4 regions of the Rahnella sp. BIGb0236 genome follow, and region 2 is predicted to be linked to each of the others. Evidence: predicted binding sites of a transcription regulator. Region 2 holds the regulator's gene; each other region holds the start of a gene.

Region 1 (7,948 bases), on a different contig from region 2:
CGGCTTTGCTGGCGGCAATCAGGCTGCCCAGCGCCACGGACGCGGTGCCCTGAATATCATCGTTAAAGCAGCACAGCTCATCACGGTAACGTTCGAGGATCGGCATGGCGTTCTTCTGCGCGAAATCTTCAAATTGCAACAGCACATTCGGCCAGCGGATTTTCACTGCCTGAATAAACTGATCGACGAAGGCTTCGTATTCTTCGCCGGTGATGCGCGGATGACGCCAGCCCATGTACAGCGGGTCATTCAGTAATTGCGGATTGTTGGTACCGGCATCCAGCACCACCGGCAGGGTATACGCCGGGCTGATGCCGCCACAGGCGGTATACAGCGAAAGTTTACCAATCGGGATCCCCATGCCGCCGATGCCCTGATCGCCCAGGCCGAGGATGCGTTCGCCGTCGGTCACCACCACCACTTTGACGTGTTGTTTGGTGGCGTTTTGCAGCATGTCATCGATATGAGCGCGGTTCGGGTAGGAGATAAACAGGCCACGGGCGCGGCGATAAATATCAGAAAAGTGTTCACAGGCTTCGCCGACGGTCGGCGTATAAATCACCGGCATCATTTCGCTGAGATGGCTGTCCAGCAGACGGTAAAACAGCGTTTCGTTGGTATCCTGAATGTTTCTCAGATAGACGTGTTTATCGATGTCGTTTTTGAAATTTTGAAACTGGCGGTAGGCGCGGTCGGCCTGCTCTTCAATGGTTTCCACCGCTTCCGGCAGTAAACCGTGAAGGTTAAAGTTGCTGCGCTCTTCTTCAGTAAAAGCACTGCCTTTGTTCAGTAACGGAAACTCTAACAGAATCGGACCAGCATGCGGGATGTACAGGGGACGTTTACTTTCGTATTCAAGTTCCATCGTTTTACTCTTCCGGTTTTCAGAATGTGTTTTTTATATTTCGGCGCGTTGAAGGGTAACAGAGAGGAAATAAGGATTTCAAATGACAAACGTAATGACAATGTTATGTAACTAAAGACTCCGGAAACGAAGTCTTTAGTGTTAACCCGCTCACGTTTTCAGCAGGTCAGCGTGGTGATATCTTCACAGCCCAGCGCGTTTAAGGTGGCGCGTGTGGCATCGTTTTGGGTGATCAGCGCATCCGTTTGCTCGACCAGCACGGCGCGGCGAACGTTCAGGCAATCTTCCCCGGACATGTTCAGCAGAATTAACGCTGCCTGGAGCGGAGGCAGGCTCGGGTTAAACGCCGCGTTTTCCGCGTAACGGCCAGCAAACTGTTTGCCGTTGGATGTTTCCAGCGCCACACCGCTGTGAGATTTGCTGTAAGGCGCATGGCTCTGGTTGCAGGCATCCAGCGCCAGCAGGGCCAGCGGGTCCGCGTTTTCCAGTGTGTAGCCGTGGTCTACTTTGTCCATCAGCAGGGTGGTGATGTCCAGATCCTTCGGGCCGAAGGAGTGGGGCAGGTAATCGCCCAGCGTAGCCACGTCACGATCGGGCAGATGGATATCCAGCGCGGTGCCGCTGGTCAGTTCATTCATAAACTGACGACAATGTCCGCACGGGGTGTAATTCACGGTGATGGAAGCCAGACGGGTTTCCCCGCGCAGCCAGGCGTGAGTCACGGCGGACTGTTCGGCATGAACGGTTTGCTGCATCGGCGCACCGGCGAATTCCATATTGGCACCGAAATACAGGTTGCCGGAAATTCCGCGTGCTACTGCACCGACGTTGAAATGAGAAATTGGCGTAACGGAACAGGCCGCAGCCAGAGGCAACAGGGCAAATGCCAGCGCGTCATCGTCCAGCCCGGTCGCCTGTTTTACCTGCGCAACGTCAGCCGCGGTGAGCATTGCCGGGAAGTCATCATGACGCAGAAACGGCTCAAGCGCGGAGGATAAATTTTCAGGGAGTGCCGCAAAGGCGGTGTGAAAACGTGCGTGCATAAACATTCGATCTCGCAGTGATTACGGTTGAACAGTGTAAAAGTCATTACATGAACGTAGTGTGACGAATGTCACTTTTTCGATGTAATAAGTTCTGCTTCGTTGCATATTTGGGAGATGTCACGCATAAACGCCGCCTTTTCAGACGGCTGTCAAAAAAGGATGACGCGGAATCAGTGAGCCGGGAACCACTTGTCATTGATCTTCTGAAACTCGCCGTTGGCTTTGATCCCTTCCAGTGCCGCATTCAGCCTGGACAGCAGTGCCGTATTATCAGGACGTACTGCCATGCCGACGCCGGTACCAAAGTATTGCGGATCTTTAATCACTTCGCCCACTTCACCGAGATTCGGGTTGGATTTCAGCCAGCCATTCAGCACGGCGGTGTCACCTAACAGCCCGTCCAGACGACCACTTTTCAGATCCAGAATCGCGTTCTGGTAGCTGTCGTAGCCGACGGTGGTGATTTCAGGATGCTTTTCCATCAGGTATTTCTGATGCGTGGTGCCGTTTTCCAGACCAACACGTTTCCCTTTCAGATCCGCAACCGACGAGAATTTGCCTTTCGGCCCGATGATCATCGCGGTATTGGCGTAGTAAGGCTGGGTGAATGTCACCTGTTTGCTGCGCTCTTCGGTGATATCCATTCCGGAAATAATCACGTCGAAACGACGGAATTTCAGTGCCGGGATCAGGCCGTCAAACGGCTGGTTGGTGAAGGTACAGGTTTCCTGCATCTGCTTGCATAAGGCGTTCGCCAGATCGACATCAAAACCAATAATCTGGTTATCAGCACCGATGGATTCAAACGGCGGATAAGTGGCGGAAGTGCCGAAACGGATGGTATCTGCGGCGGTGGCAGCAAACGCAGTGGCAGACAAGAGAGCGGCGAGGATAAGCTTTTTCATGCAATACATTCCTGTTCAAAAAATGACATTCCCTTCGCGATTCAGTTTACTGATTTCATTGATGTAATCGGGTAACTGGCAGGAAGTGAAACCTGTCGGTTAAGTTGCCATTAAATGAATTTGTATGCAATAAATTTGATTAAAAAATTAATAGGGTGAATGCGGAGGTTTTTCACCGGCATAAAAAAAGGGACGATTTCTCGTCCCTTCAGTTTCGACTCTGAGAATCAGTTGCGGCGTTCAAACGCCAGCGCACGACGTTCTATCAGACGCATCATCAGGGTCAGCAAGCCGTTCACGCACAGATACACCAGACCGGCCGCGCCGAACACCATGACGTCATAGGTACGGCCATACATCAGCTGGCTGTGACCCATCACGTCCATCAACGTAATGGTGTACGCCAGCGAAGTACTTTTGAACACCAGCACCACTTCGTTGGAATACGACGACAGCGCGCGTTTAAAGGCATACGGCAGCAAAATGCGCAGGGTTTGCGGTTTCGACATGCCGAGCGCGTTACACGACTGCCACTGGCCGGATGGGATCGCGCGCACCGCACCGGTAAACAGCTGCGTGGTATAGGCCGCGCTGTTCAGTGCCAGCGCAAACATCGCGCAAAGCCACGGCTGAGACAACACTTCCCATAACCACGGAATTTCACGGATCGACGGAAACTGACCCGGACCGTAGTAAATCAGGAAGATTTGGACCAGCAACGGCGTGCCGGTAAACAGCGTGATATAACCTTTGACGATCTGGCTGGCCACCGGCACTTTCAGCGTGAGGATCACGGTGAAAATCATCGCCAGCAGCAGCGCGACAATCAGCGCCGCCACGGTCAGTGTCAGGCTGGTGTGCAATCCTTTCAGGACTTCAGGTAAATATTCCCACATCAGGAAGCACTCCGTTCAAAGCGGGTAGTACGCAGTTCGATGCGTTTAATCACGAACTGGCTGAACAGGGTGACAAGCAGATAAATAGCCGCCGCAATCACATACCAGGTAAAGGGTTCCTGCGTACGGGTGGCGATACTTTTGGTTTGCAGCATCAGGTCATTCACACTGATCAGCGACACCAGCGCGGTGTCTTTCAGCAGCACCAGCCACTGATTACTCAGACCCGGTAATGCATGACGCCACATCTGCGGCATGATCAGACGGAAGAAAATCGCCGACTTTTTCATGCCCAGTACCTGACCGGATTCCCATTGGCCTTGCGGCACGGCTTTCAGTGCGCCGCGCAAGGTCTGCGATGCGTAAGCCGAATACAGCAGGGAAAGGGCGATCACACCACACACAAACGGGCTGACTTCGAAGTTCTCAATCGGCAGTTTGATCGGGATGGCGAACAGGCCGAGGTTGATGCTGAAGCCATCGGCCAGCACCATCAGCAGCTGTGAGGAACCGAAATAGATGAACAGCACCACCAGAATTTCCGGCAGACCGCGCAGCACGGTGACCCACGCGGTACCCAGCCAGCTAAGCGGCTTCCACGGCGCGGATTCCCAGACAGCGAAAATCATCGCCAGCACCAGGCCGAGGATCAGCGCACAAACGGCAAGGCCGACGGTCATCCCGGCGGCGCTTGCTAAAGGTTGGAATTCAGTCATTGATAGGCAAACTTATTGCTGGAACCATTTTGAATACAGCGTCTTGTAAGTGCCGTCAGCTTTCACTTTTGCCAGCGCATCATTCAGTTTAGTCAGCAATTCAGTGTTGTTCTGACGAACAGCAACACCCAGACCGGTACCGAAATACGTCGGGTCAGTGACTTTATCGCCGACAGCGGCCAGATTTTTGTTCTGTTTCAGCCATTCGTTCACCACAGCGGTGTCACCGAAGACCGCGTCCAGACGACCATTTTTCAGATCCAGCACGGCGTTCTGATAGCTGTCATACGGCACGGCAGTGATTTCAGGGTGCTTATCCATCAGGTATTTCTGATGGGTGGTGCCGTTCTGCATACCGACGCGTTTGCCTTTCAGCGCCGCAACGTCAGTGAACTGACCGGAATGGGCGATGAAAATAGCGGAGTTGTCGTAGTACGGGTTGGTGAAAGCGACTTGCTTGAGACGTTCCGGCGTGATGTCCATACCGGAAATCACCGCGTCAAAACGACGGAATTTCAGGCTTGGGATCAGGCTGTCAAACGCCTGGTTGGTGAAGGTACAGGTGGCCTGCATCTCTTTACACATGGCGTTCGCCAGATCGACGTCGAAGCCCTGGATCTTGTTGCTGGAGTCGACAAACTCAAACGGAGGATAAGACGCTTCCATCGCGAAACGGATGGTATCAGCCGCGCTGGCTGACAAACTGACGGTGGCCAGAACCGCGGCAATTACTAATTTTTTCATCGCAAACTCCGTAGAAACATCAATCAATGTATTGATAAGAATACAGTTTAGTGGGAAAGGTAGCTGGCAAACTCTTTGGTTTGCGGCTGAGCGAAAATGGAGGCATCGCCTTGCTCAACAATGCGGCCATTTTCCATGTACACCACGCGGCTGGCGGTTTTACGCGCCACTTCCACTTCGTGGGTCACGATAACCTGTGTAATCCCGGTACCCGCCAGTTCGCGGATAATACTGACGATCTGGGCAGTGATTTCCGGGTCAAGCGCGGCGGTCGGTTCATCAAACAGCAGAACCTGAGGCTCCATCATCAGCGCACGGGCAATCGCCACACGCTGTTGCTGACCACCGGAAAGGTGTAAAGGAAAGCGATCGGCGTAATCGGTCAGGCGCAGACGGGTCAGCAGTTTCTGGGCACGTTGCATCGCGACATCTTTGGTCAGTCCCAGAACACGGATCGGGGCTTCCAGTAAGTTGTCGAGTACGGTGCGGTGCGGCCACAGGTTGTATTGCTGGAATACCATGCCGACGTTCTGACGCAGTTCGCGAACGGCTTTTTCATCCGGCTTGCGGGTGAAATCGAAGGTGTTACCGGCGATATGCAATGTGCCTGAACGCGGCATTTCCAGCAGGTTCAGAACACGTAACAGGGAGCTTTTGCCTGCACCACTTGGCCCGAGTAAAACCAAAGTTTCACCGGCAGGGCAGTCGAGCTGGATGTCAAAAAGCGCCTGATGCACGCCGTAGAAGCAGTTGATGCTATTAAGTTGAATACTCATGCGCAAATAGTGAATAGCCATTGATGCCGCAGATGGTAACTTCCACAGCATAGTTATGCAACGATCGCGGCTTAAAAATTATGTGTTGCCGCAGGAATGCCAAAGTGTAGCACAACATATTGTTAACTAACTGTGACGGGGGTGTTGGTCAATGGCGTTATTCATCATTGACCAACATTTTCGTGTGGGGTTTTTAGAAAGCTGAACGGGTTACTGGTTTTCTAAAACCTGACGCAGCGTGCCGCTGGAAGCGAAATCGAGGTTGGCCATATACCGCACGTCATCGACCGTCCAGCATGTGCCTTCCCGCACCATCAGCACTTCATCTTTCCAGCGGGTTGACGCGCCTTGGTCTTTCTCATGCGTGAAGGTCACGCGCAGAGGAATGTTGCGAGCGTCGGTATTTGGAATGGTGGAGGCGTCGTCAACGGAGGCGGACGTCGGGCCGTCAAACAGGCTGGAGAAAATGTCACCATCGCCGGAGCCGGCACCGGTTTTTTCGTTGGGTGAAGCCGCAATATCCACTTTCGGTTGTGACCGTGCTTTCAGCAGGGCGTCATATAACGCGGTGCTCAGATAAGGACGGTACGCCGCAAGCTGGCTGGCATTCGGTATTCCGCTGCCGCCTTGTTTAATGCGCAAATCATAGAATTGCTGAGCCACGCTGTCAGGGCCGCCGTCGACACACGGCGCGGTACGGCTGCCGATATCCTTATACGCAGGTTCTACCGTGGTGCAGGCATTTAACATCAATACAAACGGGATTGCGGCGAGCAGAGTTTTCTTTTTCATCGTATTCCTTACTGAAAGATTGAACGTTTTCACCATGACTTTCTTTACCATACAGTATAAAACCGATTTGGCTTAATGCATGGCGCAGAGAAAAACAGTCACCCGCAATACCTTGATCTCTCACGCATGGTTTATGCTGTGGATGAACGCTGCGCTTCAACGTGGACGACAACTGATAAGGAATACTCATGCAAATTTCAACCACCCCGACCCTCGAAGGTTTCACCATTGCTGAATATTGTGGCGTGGTGACAGGCGAAGCGATTTTAGGCGCGAATATTTTCCGTGATTTTTTCGCGGGCGTACGCGATATCGTCGGCGGACGTTCCGGCGCTTATGAAAAAGAGCTGCGCAAGGCGCGTGAGATTGCTTTCCGTGAGCTGGAAGAACAGGCGAAAGAACGCGGCGCCAACGCGGTTGTCGGCATCGACATCGATTACGAAACCGTGGGTAAAGACAGCAGCATGCTGATGGTCAGCGTGTCCGGCACCGCAGTGATCGTACACCGCAAATGATGTGCCGCCGTCTGTCACGCGGCGTACTGACCGCCGCCTTGCTGTTGCTGGCGGGGTGTCAGGGTGCCAGCGAAAAAGCCAAAGACGCGCCGTTCCGGCTGGAAACGGCGCGGCAGGCGCAGGGCGCGGATCAGCGGATCCGTTTTCTGGTGATCCATTACACCGCCGAAGATTTCAACAACGCATTAAATACGCTTACAGATGAACACGTCAGCGCGCATTACCTCATTCCGGCGCAACCGCCCTTTGAAGACGGTAAACCGGTGGCGTGGCAACTGGTGCCGGAAAATAGGCGCGCCTGGCATGCGGGTGCCAGCGGCTGGCGCGGGCGCACCAATCTCAACGACACGTCGGTCGGCATTGAGCTGGAAAACAAAGGCTACAGCAGGCATCTGCTTGGCAAAAAATTCTATCCGTTCCCGCCTGCGCAAATCGATTTGCTGGCAAATCTGAGTCAGGAGATTGTCACGCGTTATCAGATTGAACCGCGCAATGTGGTGGGACACAGTGATATCGCCCCGCAGCGCAAGGATGACCCCGGCCCGCTGTTTCCGTGGCAGGAAATGGCTGAACGCGGGATTGGGGCATGGCCGGATGCGGCGCGGGTCAATCACTCTCTGGCAGGACGCAATCCGCAGCAACCGGTCGATCAGACACAATTGCTGGGGCTGCTGAAAGCCTACGGCTATCCGG
Region 2 (7,948 bases):
TGCTGAAGCCGGTACAGAACTGGGAAACTGGAAGACTGACAGCAAAAAGCTGAATATCGCAGGGGCAGATTTCAGCATCGAACAGAAAGTGCTGCATGGCGGTAAACAGGAAGGGTCAAAAGTCATCACGATTACCAGCAAAGGGCTGACGATTGCCCTGAGTCCGACGCGGGGGATGGATTTGCTGCATGTGACCGGCGATAACATTCGCTTAGGCTGGGATTCACCGGTTCAGGAAGTGGTCAATCCGGCGTATATCAACCTTGAAAGCCGTAACGGTGTGGGCTGGCTGGAAGGTTTCAATGAAATGATGGTACGGTGCGGCTTTGAATGGACCGGACATCCGGTGACCGCCGACGGCATGATTTATACGCTGCACGGCCGGGCGGGCAATACACCCGCCTCTAAAGTGGAGATTGATATTGCCGACAAAGCCCCTTATGCAATCACTGTGCGCGGCTTGCTGAAAGAAGACACCTTTAAGAAAGCCAGGCTGGAAACCTGGACCGCGCTGCGTTACGTGCCCGGCAGCTATTCCTGGACCATTCACGATACCCTGACAAACGCGTCGGATTATCCGCACGACTACCAGATTATTTATCACAGTAATTTCGGCCAGCCGATCCTTGAAGAAGGTGCCCGTTTCATTGCGCCGCTGAAATCGATTTCGCCATTCAATGATTACGCCAAAAAAGGGTTATCTGACTGGCAGACTTACGCCCGGCCGACCAAAGGCTTTGATGAAATGGTCTTTAATATGGTGCCGCTGGCAGATGCGCAGGGCAAAACCATCGCCGGTGTGGTGAACAAAGCGGGAAATAAAGGGGCATCGATTGAATTCGATACCCATCAGTTGCCGCTGCTGACGCTGTGGAAAAACACCGATACGCTGAAACAGGGCTACGTGACCGGTATTGAGCCGGGGACGAATTATGCCTATCCGGTGACCATCGAACGTGAACAGGGACGGGTGAAACAACTGCAGCCGGGCCAGAGCACGGTGTTTGAGCTGAAATATTCCCTGTTGCCGGATGTCGAAGCGGTGAAGCAGCTTGAAGCGCGGGTGAAAACGCTGCAAGCGGATCATAAAACGGACGTGAACGAGACGCCTGTCGCTGTTGAATAATCCGAGTTTAGGGCGCCGTGACGGGCGCCTTTTTTTCTCTGTCTATACTTAACTCCACAAGGTATGCGCCCGACTGGCGATACCCAGGGAGGAAATAAGATGGCGAAGAAACTGACACTCAGGCAGCAGGAAAAACTTTTTCGCGAACGTCAGCGGCAAAACTTTCAGGCCAGCAGCGCGCTGGATGGCGTGCAGGTAGAGGTTATCACGCTGGATAACGAACAAATCTCGCAACGTCTCACCGAACTGAGGAAGCACTATGAACGATAAACTCGTGGCCGGTGCCGACCCTTATTATTATCCCGGCATCAATGTGCTGAAAAACCGGCTGGAAATCCGCGAAGCGCATCGTCTGTTACAGGCTGAACAGGAATTTACTGCCCTGCGCGCGGCGATCATGCCACTCGGTCCTTCCGCGATGGGGTTACCGCATCTTTGCGCGGTGCATCTGGCTTTGTTCCAGGATATTTATCCGTGGGCGGGTCACTTTCGGGAAATAGATATCTACAAGGACGACACCCAGTTCTGCCATTTCGGCTACATCGAAAAGGAAGGCAATGCCCTGATGCAGGAACTGGAGGAAGAAGAGTTTCTGGTCGGGTTACCGCTGGATAAGTTCGCTGAGCGTCTCGGACATTACTACACCGGCCTGAATCTGTTGCATCCGTTCCGTGAGGGCAACGGGCGCGCGCTGAGGATTTTCATCGAGCAACTGGTGATCCACGCCGGTTACGACATTGAATGGGCGAAAGTCGATCGTGACCGCTGGCTGGCGGCCAATAAAACCGCCGTGTTTGGCGATGAAACCGATCTGGTGGCGATTTTCAATGACGTCGTCAGCGAAATCCACGATGAACATTGATCGACATAAAGCTGAAGCCTGAACGGAAAATTGCGTAGAATTGCCCGGTAAATTCTTTCACTTTTACCGGGTACGCTATGCTGCTGCTGATCGACAACTACGACTCCTTCACTTACAACCTCTACCAATATTTTTGCGAGCTTGGCGCGCAGGTAAAAGTGATGCGTAACGATCAACTGACGCTCACCGATATCGAACAGCTTGCCCCGTCACATCTGGTGATCTCTCCCGGCCCGTGCACACCGGATCAGGCCGGTATTTCCCTGCAAGCCATTACTCATTTTGCTGACCGTATGCCGATCCTCGGCGTGTGCCTCGGGCATCAGGCGATGGCGCAGGCATTTGGCGCAAACATCGTGCGGGCGCGTCAGGCCATTCACGGTAAAACTTCGCCCGTCCGCCACACCGGTAAAAGCGTTTTCAGCGGGCTGAACAATCCGCTGACTGTCACCCGCTATCATTCGCTGGTGGTGGCGCCGGAAACGTTGCCGGACTGTTTTGATGTCACGGCATGGACGGAACGGGATGGCCGTCGCGACGACATTATGGGCATCATGCACAACGCCTTGCCGCTGCATGGGGTTCAGTTCCATCCCGAAAGCATTCTGAGCGAGCAGGGGCATCAGCTTCTGGATAATTTCCTTAAAATCTAACCGTTTAATTCCTCGTTAACATCGCTGCAAAAATTACTTACCCATCAGGTGCGATTTCTGTTTGCCTGCGTGTGATTTTTTATGCATATTTTATGATTATATTTTCACATCACTATCAGTAAGGGCGAAGGGTTATGGCAGAAAAATCAGCGGTAGATCGGGGTACGTTCGACAAAGTGATTTTGCCGGTTTATTCACCTGCGAAATTTATTCCTGTTAAAGGTAAAGGCAGTCGTGTCTGGGATCAGCAGGGCACCGAATACGTTGATTTCGCGGGCGGTATCGCGGTAACGGCGCTCGGGCATTGCCATCCGGCACTGGTAAAAGCGTTACACGAACAGGGCGAAACCCTGTGGCATGTCAGCAACGTGTTTACCAACGAACCTGCACTGCGCCTGGCTCAGAAGCTGATCGACGCTACCTTTGCCGACCGCGTATTTTTCGCCAACTCCGGAGCGGAAGCCAACGAGGCCGCCTTTAAGCTGGCGCGTTACTACGCCTCGCACCGCCACAGCCCGTACAAAAGTAAGATCATCGCTTTCCATAACGCCTTCCACGGCCGCACGCTGTTCACGGTTTCCGTGGGCGGTCAGCCAAAATACTCCGACGGCTTTGGCCCGAAACCTGCTGACATCGTCCACGTGCCGTTTAACGATCTGGACGCCGTAAAAGCGGTGATCGACGATCACACCTGCGCCATTGTCGTGGAACCTGTTCAGGGCGAAGGCGGTGTCACGTCCGCCACCCCGGAATTCCTGCAAGGTCTGCGCGAGCTTTGCGACAAACATCAGGCGCTGCTGGTGCTCGATGAAGTACAAAGCGGCATGGGGCGCAGCGGTAAGCTGTTCAGCTATATGCATTACGGCGTGACGCCAGACATTCTGACCACCGCCAAGGCGCTGGGCGGCGGCTTCCCGGTTTCCGCCATGCTGGCAACCGAAGACGTAGCCTCGGTGATGGAGCCGGGCAAACACGGCACCACATACGGCGGAAACCCGCTGGCCTGCGCCGTCGCCGAAGCCGCGCTGGACATCATCAATACGCCTGAGGTGCTGGCCGGTATCAATGAACGCCGCGAGAAATTTATCAGCGCGCTGGAGGCCATCAATCAGAAATATCACATCTTCAGCGAGTTCCGTGGTCAGGGTCTGCTGATCGGCGCTGAGCTTTCCGATGCATATAAAAACCGCGCCGGAGAATTCCATACCGCCGCCGCCGACTGCGGGCTGATGATGCTGGTCGCCGGACCGAACGTGATGCGGTTTGCGCCATCGCTTGTGATCGACTTCGCGGATATTGAAGAGGGGATGGAAAGGTTTGAGAAAGCGGTAGCAAAGGTCGCAGGCTGACTGTTCCTCCCGCTGCGAAGGGTCCGATCGACGTTTTACTTCTATCCTGCAATGGCTGAACGGTTTTGCTTTTGCTCCTTCCCCTTTCACGAGGGGAAGGCTGGGATGGGGTGTTGGTTTGAGGGCAACCCAGACAATTAAGCCGACTTTAATACCCCACCCCAACCCTCCCCTTCGCAGGGGAGGGAGTTATAAATCACGCCTTCCGCGTCAGCCAGATCCCATGATGCGGCCTCTGCTTCCACGCCAGTGACGAAATGGTATGCATCACGCTGAGATGCGAAATCACCCGCCGCAGATGACGTTCCATCTCCGTCAGCGGCATGTCAGGGTGAAGCTCCGGTGCGTTAAACAGGTTGTTTTCACTGCCCGGTCCGTCGTAAAGCAGACGTTGCTGACAGCTCTGCAACGCGATTTCACAGGTCTGTAAATACTCCGTCGCCAGCGCCTCCGGCAGCATGTAATGCTCGCGGGCAAGGATCGTCATCGCATTGATATGCTCGACCACGAACTGGCTGTGCGTCACCCACAGACGCATATCCGCCAGATAATGCGAGTTAAAACCCGGTTCCTGCATGGCCTGATTCAGTGAGGTGAACAGCTTGTTGTGTGCCTGATTGACCTGCATACGGGTGTACGCCAGTTTGGCGGTGTCCGGGTTTTCCTCAAGCAAAAGCCGGATGGCGTCCTGATAGGTTTCCAGCGCCTGATGCGCATTCTGGCGCAGCAAACCGCTTTGCCATTGCGGCCACAGCCAGATGGTGCCACCGAACGCCAGTGCGCAGCCGATCAGCGTATCCACCAGACGCGGCACCAGAAAATGTATGCCATTCATCGCCAGCAATTGCAGGGTATAAACCGCCGTCACCGTCATACCGACCATCGCCAGCCCGTAGTTTTTACGCAACACCGTATACGACAACAAGGTGATCAGCAGCATGCATAACAGCGTGGTGCCTTCCGGCAGCTCCAGTTTTAACAATCCTGAGGCAATCAGTAATCCGGCCAGCGTGCCCAGCGCACGGTGCTGGATCCGCACGCGCGTGGCGTTATAGCCGTTCTGACTGACCAGCATGATGGTCAGCAAAATCCAGTACGGTTTGGGCAGATTGAAAAACAGACCGAGGCTGCTGCCAATCGCCAGAATAATGCCCAGACGGGCGGCGTTACGCAGGGCGACGGATTTGAACGAGAGATAACTTTTCAGCGCGGGCCAGAAGGGCAGACGCGGCTGCGTGTTCATCAGGTCACGTTTGTACAACGGGCGCTGTGTGCGTAACAGACGGGCAATGCGGCTGAAATGGTAATAACAAAACTGACCGACCGGATTGTCCGGCGTGCGCGCGGCGATTTTCTCCAGCGCCGCCAGTTCATTCGCCATCGTAAAACGCCCGGATAACCGGTGATAAAGAATGTCGTCGGCGATCACCCGCAGCCGCGCAGAAATCACCTGCGCGTTGCGGCGGATCACCGCCTCGGCATGGCTTTCTTCCACCAGCCTTTGCACTTCTTCCGGCTGATGCAGGCTGACGGTGATGTGCTCCTGCAAATCGAGCGCGACCTGAAAACGCTGAAACAGCCGCTTATGGTGATGATGATGCCCGTGCTGCGGCAGCATGTGCAGTTGCTGGTAGAGCAGGGCAATCAGGTCGATGACTTTCTGCTGGCGCGCCAGTAAGGGCGGCAGGGCGGTTTCGGGATCGGTGTGTTGGGTCAGCAGGCTGTATTTGGCTTCGAAATAATCCGCCAGTTGCAGATAAAGCTGGCTGAGGGTTTCGCGCATCGGCTGTTCTTTGGAGATACGAAACCATAACCAGTTAAACAATCCGTACCAGGCGGTGCCGGCGGCAAATAACACCGGTGCCTGCCACATCGGCCGGATCCCGGCCATGCTCAGCGTGAAGATGGTGGCGACCAGCGCACCGGGCAACAGACGCGCATGCAGCGGGCTGATTTCGCCGGTGACGCCGAGCAACAGGGCCAGAGACAGCATGATCAGCGGCAGGGGAATGTGCCAGTTTTCCAGCATCAGTTGCAGCAGAATGCTGCTCACAGCAAAGAGTGAACCGCCGATCATCAGGCGTTTAAAAAAGCGTTTGTGCGGGGTATCCAGACCGGCGACGTTACAACAGGCCGGACAGAGTGAAAAAAGCAGACCCATTTGCAGGTTGCCGAACAGCCAGCAAATGCCGACAGGCAGGCACAACACCAGCGTCTGGCGCAGCGCGTAATTTATTTCAGGATGGTAAAACAGTCTTCGCCATAGCGTCATGGGTAAAGCTTAGCCCATAAAAAAGGCGCGACAGTGTTCTGCCGCGCCGATTTTTGAGGGATTAACGTGTGCCGTAAACGACAATCGTTTTACCGTGTGCGGAGATCAGGCTCTGATCTTCCAGCATTTTGAGAATACGTCCGACTGTTTCACGTGAACAACCGACGATTTGGCCGATTTCCTGACGGGTGATCTTGATTTGCATCCCGTCCGGATGGGTCATTGCATCAGGCTGTTTAGCCAGATTAAGCAAGGTTTGAGCGATACGGCCTGTTACGTCGAGGAAGGCAAGGTTGCCGACTTTCTCTGACGTCACTTGCAGACGGTTAGCCATCTGCGCGGAAAGACGCATCAGAATATCCGGGTTTACCTGAATCAGCTGGCGGAATTTTTTATACGAAATTTCAGCCACTTCGCAGGCAGTTTTAGCACGTACCCAGGCACTGCGTTCCTGACCTTCTTCGAAGAGTCCCAGCTCGCCGATGAAGTCACCTTGGTTCAGGTAGGACAGTATCATCTCTTTGCCTTCTTCATCTTTAATCAGGACGGCAACCGACCCTTTCACGATGTAGTACAGCGTTTCGGCTTTTTCACCCTGGTGAATCAGCGTACTTTTAGACGGATACTTATGTATATGACAGTGAGACAGGAACCATTCAAGAGTCGGGTCTGTTTGTGGCTTGCCGAGAACCATTTGCTATTATCCTCTGTTGTTATCGCTGCCCAAAATCACAGGGCTCAGAGTTCCCTGTACGGCACTTCAACGTAAAAAGCGCCCTTTCAGCATATAACTCCCCAGAAATGCTGCAAGCGGGTGTCGGAGTGCAACAGCCTGTTTATTGCTGTTATCACCGTGGGTTCTGTTCTTAAACCGCGAAAACCGTCACCGCAATTCACTGGAAAGTATGTTTCGGCTTTGTTTGTAGCACAGGTTTGTGATGCTGTCTTCTGTTGTCTCGCTTCAGCATGATGGCGATCGGGTTACGTTGCCAGATTTTAGGTGAAAGGGTACTCTGAGAGCGGATATCGACAAGTTTATTCACCGGGAGAATAGTTCATGCACGCACGTGTTAAATGGGTTGAAGGGCTGACATTTTTAGGTGAGTCAGCGTCAGGGCATCAGATTTCAATGGATGGCAACGCGGGCGATAAAGCCCCCAGCCCGATGGAAATGCTGCTGATGTCTGCGGGCGGTTGCAGCGCGATCGATGTGGTGTCAATTTTGCAAAAAGGTCGCAACGACGTGCGCGATTGTGAAGTGAAACTGACCTCGCAGCGCCGCGAAGAAGCACCGCGTTTATTCACGCACATCAATCTGCATTTCATCGTCACCGGTAAAGATCTCACCGATAAGATTGTCGAGCGTGCGGTCAGCCTGTCTGCCGAAAAGTACTGCTCCGTGTCCCTGATGCTGGGTAAAGCGGCCACCATCACCCACAGCTTTGAAGTGATCAGCGTCGAATAAGTTACGACCAGTCATGCGCGTGGCACTGGCTGCGCAATAAATCCAAAAATCGCCGCGCGGCAAACGTCAGCGGCGATTTTTGCGAGTAAAGCACACAGTATTCTGCCTGCGGCAGGGTATCGATATTGAGCACACTCAACCTTTCTTCCAGCCCAAACGGCGCTTTCATCGCCCGCGCCACAATGGTCAGATAATCAGACTGCAACACCATATTTAGCCCG
Region 3 (7,948 bases), on a different contig from region 2:
TGCCGGATTCACGGCGATGCCGTGGTCGGTCACCAGCACGTCGATGCTTTCCCCCGGCGTCACGCGGGTTGTGACACGACGCACCACCGTCGGGATCCGGCTGCGCAGTAACGGCGCGACCACGATGGTCAGGTTGGCGGCGCTGGCAACGTCGCAATGTCCGCCGGAGGCGCCACGCATTACGCCGTCGGAGCCGGTGATCACGTTGACGTTAAAACCGGTGTCGATTTCCAGTGCGCTCAGGATAACGATATCCAGCTGATCACAACTCGCCGCTTTCGCGCCCGGATTGGCGTACACATTGGTGGAAATCTCGATGTGCCGCGGGTTACGGCTGAGCGAGGCCGCCGCTTGCCCGTCGAAACATTGCGTATCCAGCAGGGTGTCGATCAGACCTTTTTCATGCAAATCCACCAGACTGCCGGTGATGCCGCCGAGGGCAAAACGGGCGGTGATCTGGTTGCGTTCCATTTTTTCTTCCATGAAACGGGTACAGGCCGTCGCCGCCGCGCCGGAACCGGTCTGCATCGAAAAGCCCGGTTTGAAATAGCCTGAGTATTCGATGACTTCCGCTGCCGTACGGGCAATCATCAGCTCGCGCGGATTACTGGTGACACGCGCCGCGCCGACGCTGATTTTTGCCGGATCGCCGACCTGATCGACTTTTACGATGTAATCCACCTGATCCTGCACCAGACTGGCGGGCATGTTAGGGAAGGGCACCAGTTCTTCCGTCAGCAGCACCACGGTGTTGGCAAACTGTGCATCAACCATCGCGTAACCCAGCGAACCACAACAGGATTTACCGTGCGTGCCGTTGGCGTTGCCGAATTCATCGCTGCACGGCACGCCGAGAAACGCGACATCAATGTTCAGTTCGCCGTCCTGCAGCAACTTGACCCGTCCGCCGTGGGAGTGAATTTGTACCGGTTCTTCCATCAGCCCGTGCGAGATGGCATCGGCCAGTTTGCCGCGCATGCCGGAGGTATAAATACGGGTGATGACGCCATGGCGGATATGTTCGATCAGCGCCTCGTTGCAGGTCATCAGCGAGCTGGACGCCAGCGTGAGATTTTTAAAGCCAAGGTTCGCCAGTGTCGCCACGACGTGATTGATCACCTGATCGCCTTCGCGAAAAGCGTGATGGAAGGAAATGGTCATGCCGTCTTTCAGGCCGCTGCGGGCAATCGCCTGTTCCAGCGAATCACACAATTTACGGTGCAGACGGGCATCCGGATCGGAAAGATAAGGCGTCGTGCGGTGGGCGCCGTCAAACGGCACAAGGTGCCGGAGTTGCGGATAATGGCTGTGCAAAGTTTCAGTTAAATGACTCATGATAAAGATCTTCCTGTGCAAAATTGAGGGCTAGCGGCGCACGCCTGACGCGCTGGCGCGTTCAAGTACCACCTGTGCATGATTGATGATCGGGCCATCGATCATCTTGCCGTTCAGCGAAATCACGCCCAGACCGTTACGCTCACCTTCTTCAGCGGCAGCAATCACGCGGTGCGCGTAATCCACCTCTTCCTGTGTTGGCGCATAAGCGTTATGCAGCAGCTCAATCTGGCGCGGGTTGATCAGGGATTTGCCGTTGAAGCCCATTTTGCGGATCAGCTCGACTTCCCGCAGGAAACCGGCCTCGTCGTTGATGTCGGAATAAACCACATCGAAGGCATCGATACCGGCAGCGCGGGCGGCATGCAGCACGGCACAGCGGGCATAAAACAGCTCGGTGCCGTCGCCGCGCTCAGTTTGCATGTCCATCACGTAGTCGAAAGCCGCCAGCGCGATGCCGATCAGACGCGGTGAACAGCGGGCGATCGCCACGGCGTTAATCACGCCAATGGCCGATTCGATCGCCGCCATGATTTTGGTCGAACCGGGTTCACGACCGCAGTCTTTCTCGATGCGTTCGATATGTGCTTCCAGTTCAAAAATATCGTCCGGCGTATCGGTTTTGGGTAAGCGCACCACATCCACCCCGGCACGTACCACAGCCTCCAGATCTTTAAGGCCAAAGGGGGTGCTGAGCTGGTTGATGCGGACAACGGTTTCGATATCGCGATACATCGGATGCTGAAGGGCATGGAAAACCAGAATGCGTGCGGTGTCTTTTTCACGCAGCGAAACGGCATCTTCCAGATCGAACATGATGGAGTCCGGACGATAAATAAACGCAGTGGACAACATGGCGGCGCTGGCTCCCGGCAGGAACAGCATGCTGCGGCGCAGTTTTTTCATCGTAACGTCTCCCAGTTAATCTCTTCAGCCTGTGCCGCGCGCAGCACCGCACTTTGTACCCTGGCGCGGATCACACAATCGAGCGCGCCTTTATCTTCGATAATCAGTAAGCCTTCGGTCACGCCGAGGGCGGCGAGTGTCTCGCTGACCACGCTTCGGATCTGATCACCAAACTGTTTGATGACTTCGCTGTTGATCACCACATTCAGCTCACTGGCCGGGGCGATTTTGACCAGCAAATCGCTGGATTCAACCGTGCCTGCCAGCGCCTCCTTCACAATTTTCATTGGTTTTTCCTGCTGTTAACAAAGTGAGGGTGAAATAATACGTTCGTCGCCGTGTGCGGTTTCAGCGGGTGCACTGGCGAAATAATGTTGTTCGAGATGCGCATAGGTACCGGGCGGAACGATGTCGCGGATCCGTGCCAGTTGCTGTGTTTTGAGTAATGCACGCACCTCAGAGGCGGAAATGGCCCTGCCGCTGGCGTGACGTTTTCGCGGTAACTCGGTCACACTCAGGGGCGGCGACGCCGAGCGGGAAGGGGTTTCCAGCCAGTCATGCATATCGCAGTTGTACTGATGCGTGACCGGGCAGAAAGGCTCGCTGCCGACAAAACGATGGGTAATCCCCAGCGCCGGGGCGATGTACTGACGGAAAATCAGCAGATCCATCACGCTCCAGGCCTGATTGACCAGTCCGGCGTCCTTGAGGAAATAACCGGGGAAAGTCGCGCGGGAAATCAGATATTCCGAACCGGCATGCACCGTCACATTGGGAAGGTCTGCGACCCCCTGACGCACCATCTCCAGCCGTTCCTGAAACGGGAAATACGACACGTCTTCACTGACCACAAACACATGCAGCCAGTCGCAGGTCGCCGCCGCCTGTTCAGCCAGATAACGGTGACCAAGCGTAAACGGATTGGCATTCATCACTACCGCGCCGATACGCTGGCCGCGGTGATAATGGCGTTGCAACCCACGGCAATAATGGCTGATGCCTACCGGCGTGTTTTCCATCAGCACCGCCACCTGATCCCACTGCACCAGCGGATAAAACCCGCAGCCGCGAAAACGCTCAAGATTGGCGGGGCGGGTGTAGAGAAACAGATGGAAATGTCCGCCGGAGACCGCCAGATTTTCCACTTCGCCGAGCAGTCTGGCGCTGAGATTTTCACCGCGCCAGTCGGCGGCGACGGCCACACATTTGATGGTGTTGCTCACCAGTCCGGCGCATCCGACCAGCTGGTGGCCTGAACAGGCCACCACAAACTGCTCAATATCGTCATCCATGCCCAGCTGACTTTGTTGCAGCAGGGCGCGGATATCCTCCAGCATGCCTTGCGGCGGCTGGCTGACAGAGATGACGTGAAAGTCGGGCGTATTACGACTGAACATAAGCCGGGCTCAGCTGACGGTCGGTGGCAATCTTCATGTCTGCGGCGACAATCACATTGCTCAGATGGCCGATCTTTTCGATTTCCACTTCGATGCGGTCGCCGGGCTTCATAAACAGCGGTGGCACGCGTTTTTTCCCCACGCCCCCCGGAGAGCCGGTGATGATCACGTCACCGGCATGCAGCGTGGTAAAGGTGCTGATGTATTCAATCAGTTCAGCGACTTTGTGGATCATGCTGCGGGTGTTGTCTTCCTGCACCATGTTGCCGTTAAGCCACGTACGGATCGCCAGCGAGTGCGGATCCGGGATTTCATCGGCGGTGGTCATCCACGGCCCGAATGCGCCGGTCTGACGCCAGTTTTTACCGGCGGTAAACCAGGTGTGCTGCCAGTCACGGGCGGAACCGTCCATGTAGCAACTGTATCCGGCGACATGCGACAGGGCATCTTCGCGTGAGATATTTTCCCCGGCCGAACCGATGATCACCGCCAGTTCCCCCTCGTAATCAAACTCCACAGACCGGCTCGGTTTGATGACGGGAGAACCGTGGCCGGTTTGCGAGTCGGCAAAGCGCACGAACAAGGTTGGTGCCGGATTATGCTGGTCAAACTCTTTGCGTTTTTCGGCATAGTTCATGCCGACGCAGAGGATTTTTTCCGGATTCTGAATCACCGGCAGAAACGTCAGATCACTGAAATCGAGATCGACGGGCAGGGTAGCCAGTTCCTGAGCATGTGCCAGCCCGTTCCCCGCCAGCAGGGCTTTCAGATCCGGGTAAAGCTGTCCGAGATGACGACCCAGGTCGATCATGCCGTGCTCCGTTGCGATACCGTAGGACTTGCGCCCCTTATAGAGATAACTTGCCAGTTTCATAAAAATGTCCTGAATTTTAAAAAGGGTTGAACACGGCGTCAGGCAAGGAAGTTGCCGAGAACCAGCAGTGCAACCGAGACGTTGATCGCACCGCCGATACGGGTGGCGATCTGGGCAAACGGCATCAGCGACATACGGTTGCCCGCCGTCAGAATCGCCACGTCACCGGTTCCGCCCTGACCGCTCTGGCAGCAGGAGACGATGGCGACATCAATCGGGTGCATGCCGATTTTCTTACCGACGAAGAAGCCGGTGGCCACCAGCGCGCCGACGGTGCTGACAATGACCAGCAGATTAGAAAGGGTGAACGCGGCAACCAGTTCATTCCACGGGGTGATAGCCACACCGACGGCGAACAGGATCGGGTAGGTCACTGAGGTCTGGAAGAATTTGTAAACCACCTGAGAACCTTCGAGCAGGCGCGGAGAAACGCCATGCGCCAGTTTCAGGGCGACAGCCGCGAACAACATGCCGACCGGTGCAGGCAGGCCAATCAGTTTGTGCAACAGCATGCCGACCATGTACAGCAGCACGGCCAGCAGCGCACCGGCAGCGATGGTGGTGACATCGGTTTTACCGCCGGTACCGCTCAGCTTGCTGCTGTCTGCGGTGGCGTTTTTGGAGGACGGCATCAGCTGGCCTTCACCGGTCAGGTGCGGATAGCGTTTACCGAGTTGATTCAGTGAGCCTGAGATCACGATAGCCGTCAGACCGCCCAGCATCACAATAGGCAGAATGCGACCCAGTGCCACGCCCTGATCCATATGCAGTAATGTCGCATAGCCGATGGACAACGGAATGGCCCCTTCGCCTACGCCGCCCGCCATGATAGGCAGGATCAGGAAGAAGAAAATCTGGAAGGGTTCCATGCCCAGCGCCAGACCCACGCCCATCCCGGTTAACATGCCGATCACTTCACCGCACAGCATCGGGAAGAAGATGCGCATGAAGCCCTGAATCAGCACCTTGCGATCCATACTCATGATGCTGCCGACGATAATGCAGCAGATGTACAGATACAGAATGTTGGTGCTTTTATAGAACTTGGTGGTGGACTCGACCACTACATCGGGCAGCAGGCCGTAATAGACCAGCGCGGAAGGAATGAAAGTGGCGCAAATCGCCGCCGCCCCCATTTTGCCGATGAACGGCAGACGCTTGCCGAACTCGCCGCAGGCGAAGCCGAAGAACGCCAGCGTGGCGACCATCACCACGATATCGCTGGGCAGTTTGCCGTCGAGACAGTCAATGGCAATCAGCAATCCCGCCATGGCAAACAGCGGTAACGGAATAATGCCAATTTTCCAGGTATCGAGAATGTGCCACCATTTTTCTTTTAATGAGAGCTGTTTTGCGGAGGAAGAGGCCGCGGGAACAGAATAGGTGTCGTCGGTTGTACTCATGATGAATCCCCTGTGTCAATTTGTGCAGGGAGTGTAAGAGAGATAATTGCCGCTATTATGTGAGGTGCCGCAAATTAGAAACGGTATTTTAAAGGAGTGAAAGGTTTTAATGGTTTTAATTGATTTCAGACGTCGGCGTGAAATTATTTTACCGTGGTTTTTATGGTGTTATTTGTAATTATAATATTACTGTTAATTTATGGTGAAAAAGCTGTTGTGGATTTTGTTGTGCCTGCGAAATCGCTTGCTGTGCCTGCGATTGTTCTGCGGCACATCTCGCAACTTTCAGTGTTCCTTCTGACGGAAATACTGCCGGATGATAAAGTGCACACAGGGTTTATTAATATCACTGCCTAATAATGAGTGTTCAGATGCGTTTCCGGCCTTCTTTTCAGATAAAGCTTTTTCTTTATCTCATGGTGTTATTTATGGCGCTGTTTTCCATTGTGGGGGTTTATTACTATCAGGATATTCAGCGGCAGTTATATGAAGATATGGGAATTCGTGCAAAAGTTCAGGCGGAAGAAATTGCACTTATTCCCTCTTTAATCTCGGCAGTGGAAAATAAGGATATTACGGAAATTAATAGTTTGATGAGGAATATCTCTGCCCGCAGCGACGCCAGTTATATGGTCATTGGTGACGGCAAGGCAATGCATCTGTTTCATTCCATTTATGCCGACCGGGTCGGTACCACGCTGGTCGGCGGTGATAACGAAGAAGTGCTGGCGGGTAAAAGCACGACTACCATCCGGCTGGGCGGTATCGGGCTGTCGCTGCGCAGTAAAGCGCCGATCCGTAATGCTGAAGGTCAGGTGATCGGCATCGTGTCTGTCGGTTATCTCACCAGCCACATTAATAATCTGACGCTTGAGAAAGTGATCAGCATTCTGCTGGCGGCCGCCATGCTGTTACTGGCGCTGTTCACCTTCTCATGGTTTTTTTCGCGCTCAATCAAAAAACAGATGTTCTCGCTGGAGCCACGCGAAATCGGCCTGCTGGTGAGACAGCAAAAAGCCCTGATGGAATCGATCTACGAAGGGGTGATCGCCATTGACGATCAGTTTCGTGTTGCGGTGATCAATCAGGCGGCTAAAAAATTGCTCGGTCTGGATGCACCATCCCGTGAACTGCGCGGCCTGCCACTTCAGCAGGTCATCGCACCGGTCAGTTTCTTTGACCCGCAGGTGATGCTGGAAAAAGACATCCACGATGAGATCTGCCTGTTCAACAGCCTGACGGTGATCGCCAGCCGTGTACGGATTATGTTGGAAAATGAGCTGCAGGGCTGGGTGATTACCTTCCGCGATTGCAGCGACATTGACCGGCTCAGTATTCAGCTCAGTCAGGTGCAGCGTTATGCCGATAACCTGCGCGTCATGCGCCATGAGCAACTTAACTGGACGGCGACGCTGGCGGGGTTGCTGCACATGGGACGCTATGACGAGGCGATCCGCTACATCGAAGCGCAGTCAGAAGGGGCGCAGGAGTTACTGGATTTCGTCTCGGCACGCTTTTGCTCGCCAAGGCTGTGCGGACTGTTGCTCGGTAAATACGCCCGTGCGCGGGAAAAAGGCGTTGAACTGGCTTTTGACCCGGCCTGTGAGTTAACCCGGTTGCCTGTAGCACTCAGTGAAACCGAGCTGATGTCGATTATCGGCAACCTGCTGGATAACGCCATCGAAGCCACATTGTTGCGGGGTCATGATGCGGGGCCGGTTGAGGTCTATATCGCTTCCGGCGCGAGTGAGCTGGTGATTGAAGTCGCTGACCATGGCATCGGAATCGCACAGGAGCGGCGGGAACAGATTTTCACGCTGGGCGTGACCTCCAAGTCGCAGGGCGATCACGGGCTGGGGCTGCATCTGGTGGCCAGCTATGTCAGCCACGCGGGTGGCTTTATTGAAGTTTCGGATAACCCGCCGACCGGCGCGGTGTTTTCGGTCTTTATCCCGGACAACGTCACGGAATTTGAAGAGAGTAAATGATGCAAGCCGAAATGATTGACGTAATGATTGTGGAAGATGAAAACC
Region 4 (7,948 bases), on a different contig from region 2:
ATCAGCGCGGTATAACCGGCCAGCCCCAGTGCATAGGAGTTCTCAACGCGCACCAGTGAAGACCACCAGGTGCAGACACCGGCCCAGATACAGCACAACAGCAACATCACTACCGGCGCGCGGGCGGTGGCGATAACAATCACCAGCGCCGCGATACAGCCGATAAAAGTGCCGATCACGCGCAGGAAACCACGGTGACGAATAGCCCCGGCAAAGGGTTCGCCACCCGCCACCAGCGCAGGGCCGGAGGTGACAATGGCGGCAGTCATGGCTGACCAGCGCGGGGTTTCGAGTTGCAAATAGAACCCGAGAACCAGCGCGCCGAGGATGGCGAATGTCAGCTTGCAGGCAAAACGGACGCGCGGGATAAGTACGCTATTCATTTTCCGGCCTTAACCAAACTCTCTCAGGCGATGCAGGAGGCGAAGGAACGGAGATCCTTCATCTTGTTTACGGTCATGCTGACCCGTGATAACCACGGTGGCCGTGGTGCCTGCCGGATACGGATGTTGCTGATCTTCATCGTCGAGCACGATTTTCACCGGCACACGCTGCGCCAGACGCACCCATTCCAGGTTACTGTCGATGGTCGCCAGACCGTTGGTCGCCGCAGAGGAAGAGCTGTTGGTCACTGCGGCCGCCACACTGTCGACCGTACCGTGCATGATGCGGTTGCTGCCCAGCGGCGTGATTTCCGCACGGTCACCTTTTTTCAGCCCCGGCAATTTGGTTTCTTCCAGATAAGCCAGAATGTAGAAAGAATTTTTCTTCACCAGCGCCACGGCGGTAGAGCCACGGTTGATGTAGTTGCCCGGATGCACGGTCAGGTTCGTCACCCAGCCATCGGCAGGCGCAACCACCACGGTACGTTCCAGATCCAGCACCGCCAGATCCCGCGCAGCCTGCGCTTTCGCCAGCTGATGTTGGGCGGTTTGCAGCACGTTATTGGCCTGGTCGATCTCTTCCTGTGACATGGCCTGCACGCCCAGTTTCACACGACGTCCGGCTTCGCGTTTTTTCTCGGCTGCCAGCGCCTGGTAATAGGCGACGTCAGCACTCGCTTCGTCCAGCGCCTGCTGGTAGCGCGGCTGGTCGATTTTGAACAACACCTGGCCTTTCTTCACCAGTTGGTTATCAATCACCGGCACATCGGTGATAAGACCGGTGACGTCGGGCGCGATAGACACGACATCTGCGGTAAATTTGGCATCACGGGTCCACGGAGATTCGGTATAGAACGCCCAGGCTTTGAAGATTGCGATGACAGCCAGCACGACAAGAATCAACGTTATTGCATAACGTATTATTTTTATGGAGAAATTTTTCACAACGCCCTCAGACGAACATGCAGGAGATCAGGTAAAAAAGACAGCAGTACAACGCTGTGTTGAACAACGCCGGGTGCCAGACAAAGTCGTAGATCCCGGTAGGTTGCAATACGCGCCGCAGCAGGAAAAACACCACCAGCGCCAGCAGTATTTCAAAAAACACCGGAGGAAACGACAATCCGAAAATCACCATTACCGGAAGCAAACTCATCAAAAATTCCTTACATTATTACGACGGACAAACCAGTATCGTCCCGCGCACGCATTATTCATTATTTTAGGCAACGGCACGCGACCCCGTTGAAAAATAAATTCAGCGGAAGTGAACGGTAAAACCATGGGGTTGCCAGGGAAGTGTGCGAAGGTAAGCAGTCAGTCAGGAATACTGAAACCTGAGGTTTATCACCCGGAAGGGTATATTAGCGTGCTTATTATCAAGTAATCAACGTTCTGTGATCTAAATCACTTTTAAGCCAGAGTTAACAATGGACCGATTAAAACGCATGTCGATCTTTGCTCAGGTGGTGGAAAGCGGCTCCTTCACCGCGGCCGCACGACGTCTCGACATGAGCGTTTCCGCCATCAGCCAGACTGTCTCAAAACTGGAAAATGATTTACAAATCAAATTATTAAACCGCAGCACCCGCAGTATCGGCCTGACCGAAGCCGGTAAGCTGTACTATCAGGGCTGCCGGAAAATGCTGCATGACGTGCGTGAAGTGCATGAACAATTGTATGCCTTCAACAACACCCCGACCGGTACATTACGCATCGGCAGCTCCTCCACAATGGCACAAAATGTTCTTGCTGCGATGACGGCGGAAATGCTCTCCGAATACCCCGGACTGACCGTCAATCTGGTCACCGGCATTCCGGCACCGGATTTGATCGCCGACGGGCTGGACGTGGTGATCCGCGTCGGTGCGTTGCAGGATTCCAGCCTGTTCTGCACCCGCTTAGGATCGATGCCGATGGTGGTGTGCGCGGCGCGCAGTTATCTGGCGCAACACGGTACCCCGGAAAAACCCGCCGATATGGTGAATTTCTCTTGGCTGGAATACAGCGTCCGCCCTGACAGCGAATTTGAGCTGATCGCCCCCGAAGGTATTTCGACACGCATTACGCCGCAGGGCCGTTTCGTCACCAACGATTCGCAGACCATGATCCGCTGGCTGAAAGCCGGGGTCGGTATCGCCTATGTGCCGCTGATGTGGGTGATTGAGGAGATCAATGCCGGTGAGGTGGAAATCCTGTTCAGGAGCTATCAGTCGGATCCCCGTCCGGTCTACGCGTTGTATACCGAAAAGGACAAGCTGCCGCTGAAAGTGCAGGTGTGCATTGATTATCTGACGGATTATTTCAAACGGGTAAGCAAGGTGTATCAGGGCTATAGGCAGGGCAAAAAAGTCACGCAATGGAATTAACCCTCCCCTTATCAAAGAGGAGGGAAAACACCGAAATCATCTTCTGTTACGCAGTACCGCCGACGGTCAGATTATCCAGTTTCAGGGTTGGCTGACCGACCCCGACCGGCAGGCTCTGGCCTTCTTTACCGCACACGCCGACGCCTTTATCGAGCGCCAGATCGTTACCGACCATGGAAATCTGCTGCATCGCTTCAATACCGGAGCCGATCAGCGTCGCGCCTTTCACCGGTTTAGTGATACGGCCTTTTTCGATCAGGTACGCTTCAGAGGTGGAGAACACGAATTTACCGGACGTGATATCCACCTGGCCGCCGCCGAAGTTTGGCGCATACAGGCCATACTCCACGCTGCTGATGATCTCTTCAGGCGTGGATTTGCCGCCGAGCATATAGGTGTTGGTCATACGCGGCATCGGCAGATGGGCATAGGATTCACGGCGGCCGTTGCCGGTCGGCGCAACACCCATCAGGCGCGCATTCAGTTTGTCCTGCATATAGCCTTTCAGCACGCCATTTTCGATCAGCATGTTGTACTGACCCGGCACACCTTCATCATCAATCGCCAGCGAACCGCGCAGATTCGGGATCGTACCGTCATCCACCACGGTGCAGAGTTCAGACGCCACCAGCTTGCCCATCTGACCGCTGAAGACCGAGGTGCCGCGACGGTTGAAGTCGCCTTCCAGACCGTGTCCGACCGCTTCGTGCAACAGCACGCCCGGCCAGCCCGCGCCCAGAACCACCGGCATGCCGCCCGCAGGCGCCGCCACTGCGGTCAGATTCAGTAATGCCATCCGCACCGCATCACGGGCAAAGGCTTCAGCACGGACTTCGCCGTTAACCGTTTCGAGGAAATAGTCATAACCGACACGACCGCCGCCGCCGCTTGAGCCACGCTCACGACGACCATCCTGCTCGACCAGCACGCTGACAGACAGACGCACCAGCGGACGGATATCCGCCGCCAGCGTCCCGTCGGTCGCCGCCACCAGCACGGTTTCATACACGCCGGTAATGCTGGCGCTGACTTCCTGCACGCGTTTATCTGCCGCACGGGCAATTTTGTCGACGCGGTGCAACAATTCGATTTTCGCTTCGCGGGGCAGGCTTTGCAGCGGATCCAGCGGAGAATAAAGAGATTTATAGGCAATTTCGCCCAGCGTATGCGCTTTGCCATTGCCCTGTTCACGGACAATGCTGCGGGCGGCTGTCGCGCTCTGGTTCAGGGCATTCAGGGTGATCTGGTCGGCGTAAGCAAAACCGGTCTTTTCGCCGCTTATCGCACGGACGCCCACGCCCTGATCGATATTGTAAGAACCATCTTTGATGATGCTGTCTTCGATCACCCAGGCTTCATGGAAACTGGACTGGAAAAAGAGATCGGCATAATCAAGACGACGTTCAGACAACTGGCCCAACACCGAAAACAGATCCTGATGACTCAGATTATTGGCAGTTAGTAACTGCTCACTGACTAAGGCCAGACTCATAGATGTTCACTCTCTTTTTAGACGACAATCCGGCGGGCTGACCGTGATAAAAACGGTCCGCCTGCCAGACAATCCATTGTGACAAGGTTATTTACAGCCTAACACAGCCCGCACGAGGTTTCCTGCCACCTTCGCAGCTGAGATTACTGTGCCACGGCGGCTTTCGGATGCTCCACGGGTTTGCGCAGAATTTCGTTGATGTGCGGATCCGCAATGGTGCCGCTGATCTGATAACGGATCAGCGAGATTTTATTCCACAGCGGCGCCAGCACTTTACTGGCGGCAAAGACGGCGACGCCGACCACCGGGTTAATGACGAAGGCGGTCGCCACGCCAACCGTGGCGGAAATTTCCGGTGCAATCACCGCTTCCAGATCCAGCTGCTGATTCACGAAGTTGACCTTGCCGGTGATGGCAATATCCGCTTCCAGACCATCTATCAGCAGGTCGTCCGTGTGCATCACACCGTCTTTAATCCAGGCGGTCGATTTGATCGAGTCAAAGTAGAAGCCCTGACCAAAGGTATCGCTGAAATCGAGGCGCAATTTACGCAGTAAGGCATCGAAGCTGACCAGACGCAGTAATTGTCCGGCGCGGCCGGTGCCGACATCTGCGATTTCGCCTTTGCCCAGCGTATTTTTCAGCGTGCCGTTCAGCGTGCTGATATCCGGTTTCCACGGCAGGGATTTCCAGTGCAGGTCAAAGTTGACGTCAAACGGCGCGCCTTTCAGTGGCGTGGTCACGCCAAAGAATGACATGGCCTGCTCAATATCTTTACCGGCAACTTTGCCTTTCAGGCCGGTATTCTCGCCCTGTCCGTTCTGCGTCCAGTCACCCTGCACATCAAGGCGCGCCACGCCGGTATCAATCAGACCGTTACGCAACATCAGCTTATCGCCCTGCGGCGTCAGGTCAGCGTTCACTTTGCGGAAGTTCTGTCCGAGGAACCAGCAGGCTTCACAACGTAGCTGCAATGCAGGCCAGCCCGAGAACGAAATCTTATCGCCTGCCAGCGGATTGCCCGCCGGCTGGTCGCTGCTGGCGACATCCGCCACGGTCCATTGCGGATTGAAATAGACATATTTCAGATTCGCCAGCCACGGGCCGTTGTCATTCATGTTCAGCTTGCCGTCGATTTCCTTCCCTTTGGCCGTCACTTCCATGCCCTGATGCCCCTGAACCGAGGTGAGGGTCAGGTCGTTCCAGACCTGTCCGGCCAGCGTCAGTGCCGGTGTGGTCAGGATAATCTGGTGCGGGAAGCTGAAACCGGCCACTTTGCTTTTGGTATCCTGTGTCGCTTTTTCCGGCGACAGCAGGCCCAGCCAGTTCTCGCCATCCAGCGCAGGCAGATGCAGCGTCAGGCTGCTGTCTTCCGGCAACGGCGGCGTTTTTTTGCTGTTTGCCTGCCATGACGCGCGGTCCAGTTTCAGCTGTTTACCCAGCAGCCAGCGGCTGTTGAAATGGTCCTTGCCCGCCAGCACGCCTTGCAGGGTAAAGCTGTGAAGGTCGCCTTTGACATTCACCACCAGCGGCATTGCCTGCCCGGCTTTCTTACTCAGCGGATCAGGTAAGTGACTGCTTACATCTTTCAGATCGGCGTTCACATCGACGGTGTATGTCGGCGTGCCTTTGTGCGGCAGGGTAATATTGACGTCGCCTTTCCACGGCGTACCGCCGGAAATCTTGCTGGCTGCCGCCGCAGGCAGACCCGGAATTTTGGACAATTGCCAGTTGGCATCCAGCCCGACCTGAACCCTGAAATCATCCGGCAGTTCCTGCGTACTGAACATCACGTTAACCGGTTGCCCGAACCAGTTGCCGGTGAGCCGGTTACTTTGCAGGTTGCCATTGTCATAACTGAACTGGCCGCTGAGATTGTTGATTTTGCTGTTCAGCGGTTTGATAAACAGGCTGTTGTCATTGAGCGTGACGCCCCCGGAGGCGCGCACCAGCTCGCCATCCAGCGGGATATCCAGATGTAAGCGACCATTCACATCGCCGCCGATTTGCAGTTCCTGTAAAGCCGAACCCAGCGAGTCGTGCAGCGGCGTATTCATGAAGTAATCGCCGATATCTTTACCTGAGCCGTGCAGATCGGCATCGATAAACAGTTTTTCTTTCAGGTAGTCAGGGATATTGGCGACCACGTTATTGCCATCAACGTTGCCCAGTTTGGTATGCGCGGCTTTCATAAACAGGCCGTCGTTAAGGAAATCGAGATCGATATCCAGATCGGTCAGCGCAGGCCATTTTGGCTGGTACTGGAAGGTCGAATGGCGCAGCGGCACCCAGACTTCAAACTGCCCTTCATTCTTTTTGAACGGGAAATGATGCGGATTGCCGTTAAAGGTCAGCGTGGCATTATCCACCTGACCGCCCTGAATGGCGCCGCTCAGATAATCCACCAGATGTTTGCCCATCAGCGGTTCAGGGAAATAGCGCCACGCCTGCCCCGCATCATACAGGCGGATACCGGCCAGAATATTCAGCCAGGGTTCGCCTTTGACTGGCTGGTTGTAGCGGAAATCCCCTTTGGCCCACAGCGCATTGGCCTGTACATCCACGTCTTTGCCCGACAGCATCCAGCCATCCTTGCCGTTCGTCCAGTTAAAGGTCCCGGTCGCGGCGCTGACATCCAGCGGTGCGCGGAACATTTCGCCGTACGGCAGCAGGCTGTCCTGCAATTTCACGGTCATCTGACCGCCTGCCACACTGCCTTTCAGGCCACCGCTGAAATGGTTGATGCCCGGCAGCAGTTTCCAGCGCTGCCAGCTGACATCGTGCCAGTTCACATCAAAGCGGGTCTGATCCAATTGTTTGAGCGGAATATCCAGCGCGAGGCGATTGACGTTACCGGCGGGTTTTAAATCCTGCCAGCGTTCCAGCAGCGCCGGTGTCAGGAAGGAAAACGTCGGGATCACCGGCCCTAAACGTTCCAGCTGCAAATTCGTGCCGCGGATGCGTAACTCTTCACCCTGCGTCGGCCCGAGAAAATCTGTATTTTCCGGCAGATAGAGCGCCTCAAGGCGACCTTTCGGCCAGGCCACGCCATCGGTTTTCAGGTTCAGCTGCTGCGTACCGACCTGCCAGCCATTGCCCTGACGATTACCGTGCAGCGTCAGATTATCCACATCCAGCCGGTGTTCATCCGTGCCGGTTTTCCAGATGGCGGAACCCTTTTTCAGCAAGGCGTCTCCGGCAAAAATCTCGCCGTTGCGCACGGTCAGCCACGCCGCCAGGCTGAAGTTGGCATTCTCCAGACCGGTATTGCTGCGCAGCCAGCGGCTGAACCACGGCTTCATATCAATGTCGTCCGCCTGCAGGTAAATTTTACCGTTATTGAGCAGACCGTTGGTGTCATTGAGATCCATACGCAATTGCACAACACCGTGCTGCCCGTTGAAACTCGACAGGCTAAGCTGCCCTTCGGCACGGTGACGGTTGTGACTGTTCAGCCAGGTGAGCTGCGGAATATCAAATTCTGCACGCGGGCCGGAAGGCGTCGGGAAAGAAATGCGGCTGTTGCGCAGATCGAAATGGTCGACCTGCCGCAGGAAAATATCGCTGACACGCCCCGGCTTGATGCCGCTGCCTTTATTGGCATCGCCACCCAGCGGGGTGTTGAGATCGAGTTGCAGATTGTAGAAGGTGAGATCGCGGAACTGCCAGCGCAGGTGCAGCAGCGATTGCCAGACGTCCAGCGC

Evidence for each region. Region 2 encodes CRP, which controls carbon source genes, mostly activating them, when cyclic AMP is high. Its sites were predicted from a motif close to ATGTGANNNNNNTCACAT; they were not measured.
Region 1: a site for CRP is predicted at 1,968-1,985, ahead of cdd (cytidine deaminase). Genes of this name have one in related genera too.
Region 3: a site for CRP is predicted at 5,973-5,990, ahead of EDF78_RS19200 (2-hydroxycarboxylate transporter family protein). Genes of this name have one in related genera too.
Region 4: a site for CRP is predicted at 1,779-1,796, ahead of aaeR (HTH-type transcriptional activator AaeR). Genes of this name have one in related genera too.

What each region holds. Positions count from the first base shown of each region.
Region 1 covers NZ_SOAO01000013.1:139,037-146,984, reverse strand. The annotation lists gene EDF78_RS21235 (NAD-dependent malic enzyme) at 1-865, opposite strand, end outside; gene cdd (cytidine deaminase) at 1,024-1,908, opposite strand; gene EDF78_RS21225 (arginine ABC transporter substrate-binding protein) at 2,082-2,816, opposite strand; gene artM (arginine ABC transporter permease ArtM) at 3,044-3,712, opposite strand; gene artQ (arginine ABC transporter permease ArtQ) at 3,712-4,428, opposite strand; gene artJ (arginine ABC transporter substrate-binding protein) at 4,441-5,172, opposite strand; gene artP (arginine ABC transporter ATP-binding protein ArtP) at 5,220-5,948, opposite strand; gene EDF78_RS21200 (lipoprotein) at 6,159-6,740, opposite strand; gene EDF78_RS21195 (heavy metal-binding domain-containing protein) at 6,929-7,255, shown strand; gene EDF78_RS21190 (N-acetylmuramoyl-L-alanine amidase) at 7,252-7,948, shown strand, end outside.
Region 2 covers NZ_SOAO01000004.1:360,303-368,250, forward strand. The annotation lists gene EDF78_RS11290 (aldose 1-epimerase family protein) at 1-1,126, shown strand, start outside; gene EDF78_RS11295 (YhfG family protein) at 1,226-1,396, shown strand; gene EDF78_RS11300 (putative adenosine monophosphate-protein transferase Fic) at 1,386-1,988, shown strand; gene EDF78_RS11305 (aminodeoxychorismate synthase component II) at 2,066-2,641, shown strand; gene EDF78_RS11310 (aspartate aminotransferase family protein) at 2,776-3,990, shown strand; gene EDF78_RS11315 (YccS/YhfK family putative transporter) at 4,187-6,262, opposite strand; gene crp (cAMP-activated global transcriptional regulator CRP) at 6,324-6,956, opposite strand; gene EDF78_RS11325 (OsmC family protein) at 7,320-7,727, shown strand; gene EDF78_RS11330 (LysR substrate-binding domain-containing protein) at 7,729-7,948, opposite strand, start outside.
Region 3 covers NZ_SOAO01000011.1:28,759-36,706, forward strand. The annotation lists gene citF (citrate lyase subunit alpha) at 1-1,335, opposite strand, end outside; gene citE (citrate (pro-3S)-lyase subunit beta) at 1,366-2,241, opposite strand; gene citD (citrate lyase acyl carrier protein) at 2,238-2,528, opposite strand; gene citC ([citrate (pro-3S)-lyase] ligase) at 2,544-3,638, opposite strand; gene EDF78_RS19195 (fumarylacetoacetate hydrolase family protein) at 3,625-4,512, opposite strand; gene EDF78_RS19200 (2-hydroxycarboxylate transporter family protein) at 4,551-5,915, opposite strand; gene EDF78_RS19205 (sensor histidine kinase) at 6,287-7,903, shown strand; gene EDF78_RS19210 (response regulator) at 7,903-7,948, shown strand, end outside.
Region 4 covers NZ_SOAO01000010.1:59,381-67,328, forward strand. The annotation lists gene aaeB (p-hydroxybenzoic acid efflux pump subunit AaeB) at 1-383, opposite strand, end outside; gene aaeA (p-hydroxybenzoic acid efflux pump subunit AaeA) at 393-1,328, opposite strand; gene aaeX (p-hydroxybenzoic acid efflux pump operon protein AaeX) at 1,336-1,539, opposite strand; gene aaeR (HTH-type transcriptional activator AaeR) at 1,814-2,752, shown strand; gene tldD (metalloprotease TldD) at 2,799-4,244, opposite strand; gene yhdP (AsmA2 domain-containing protein YhdP) at 4,388-7,948, opposite strand, start outside.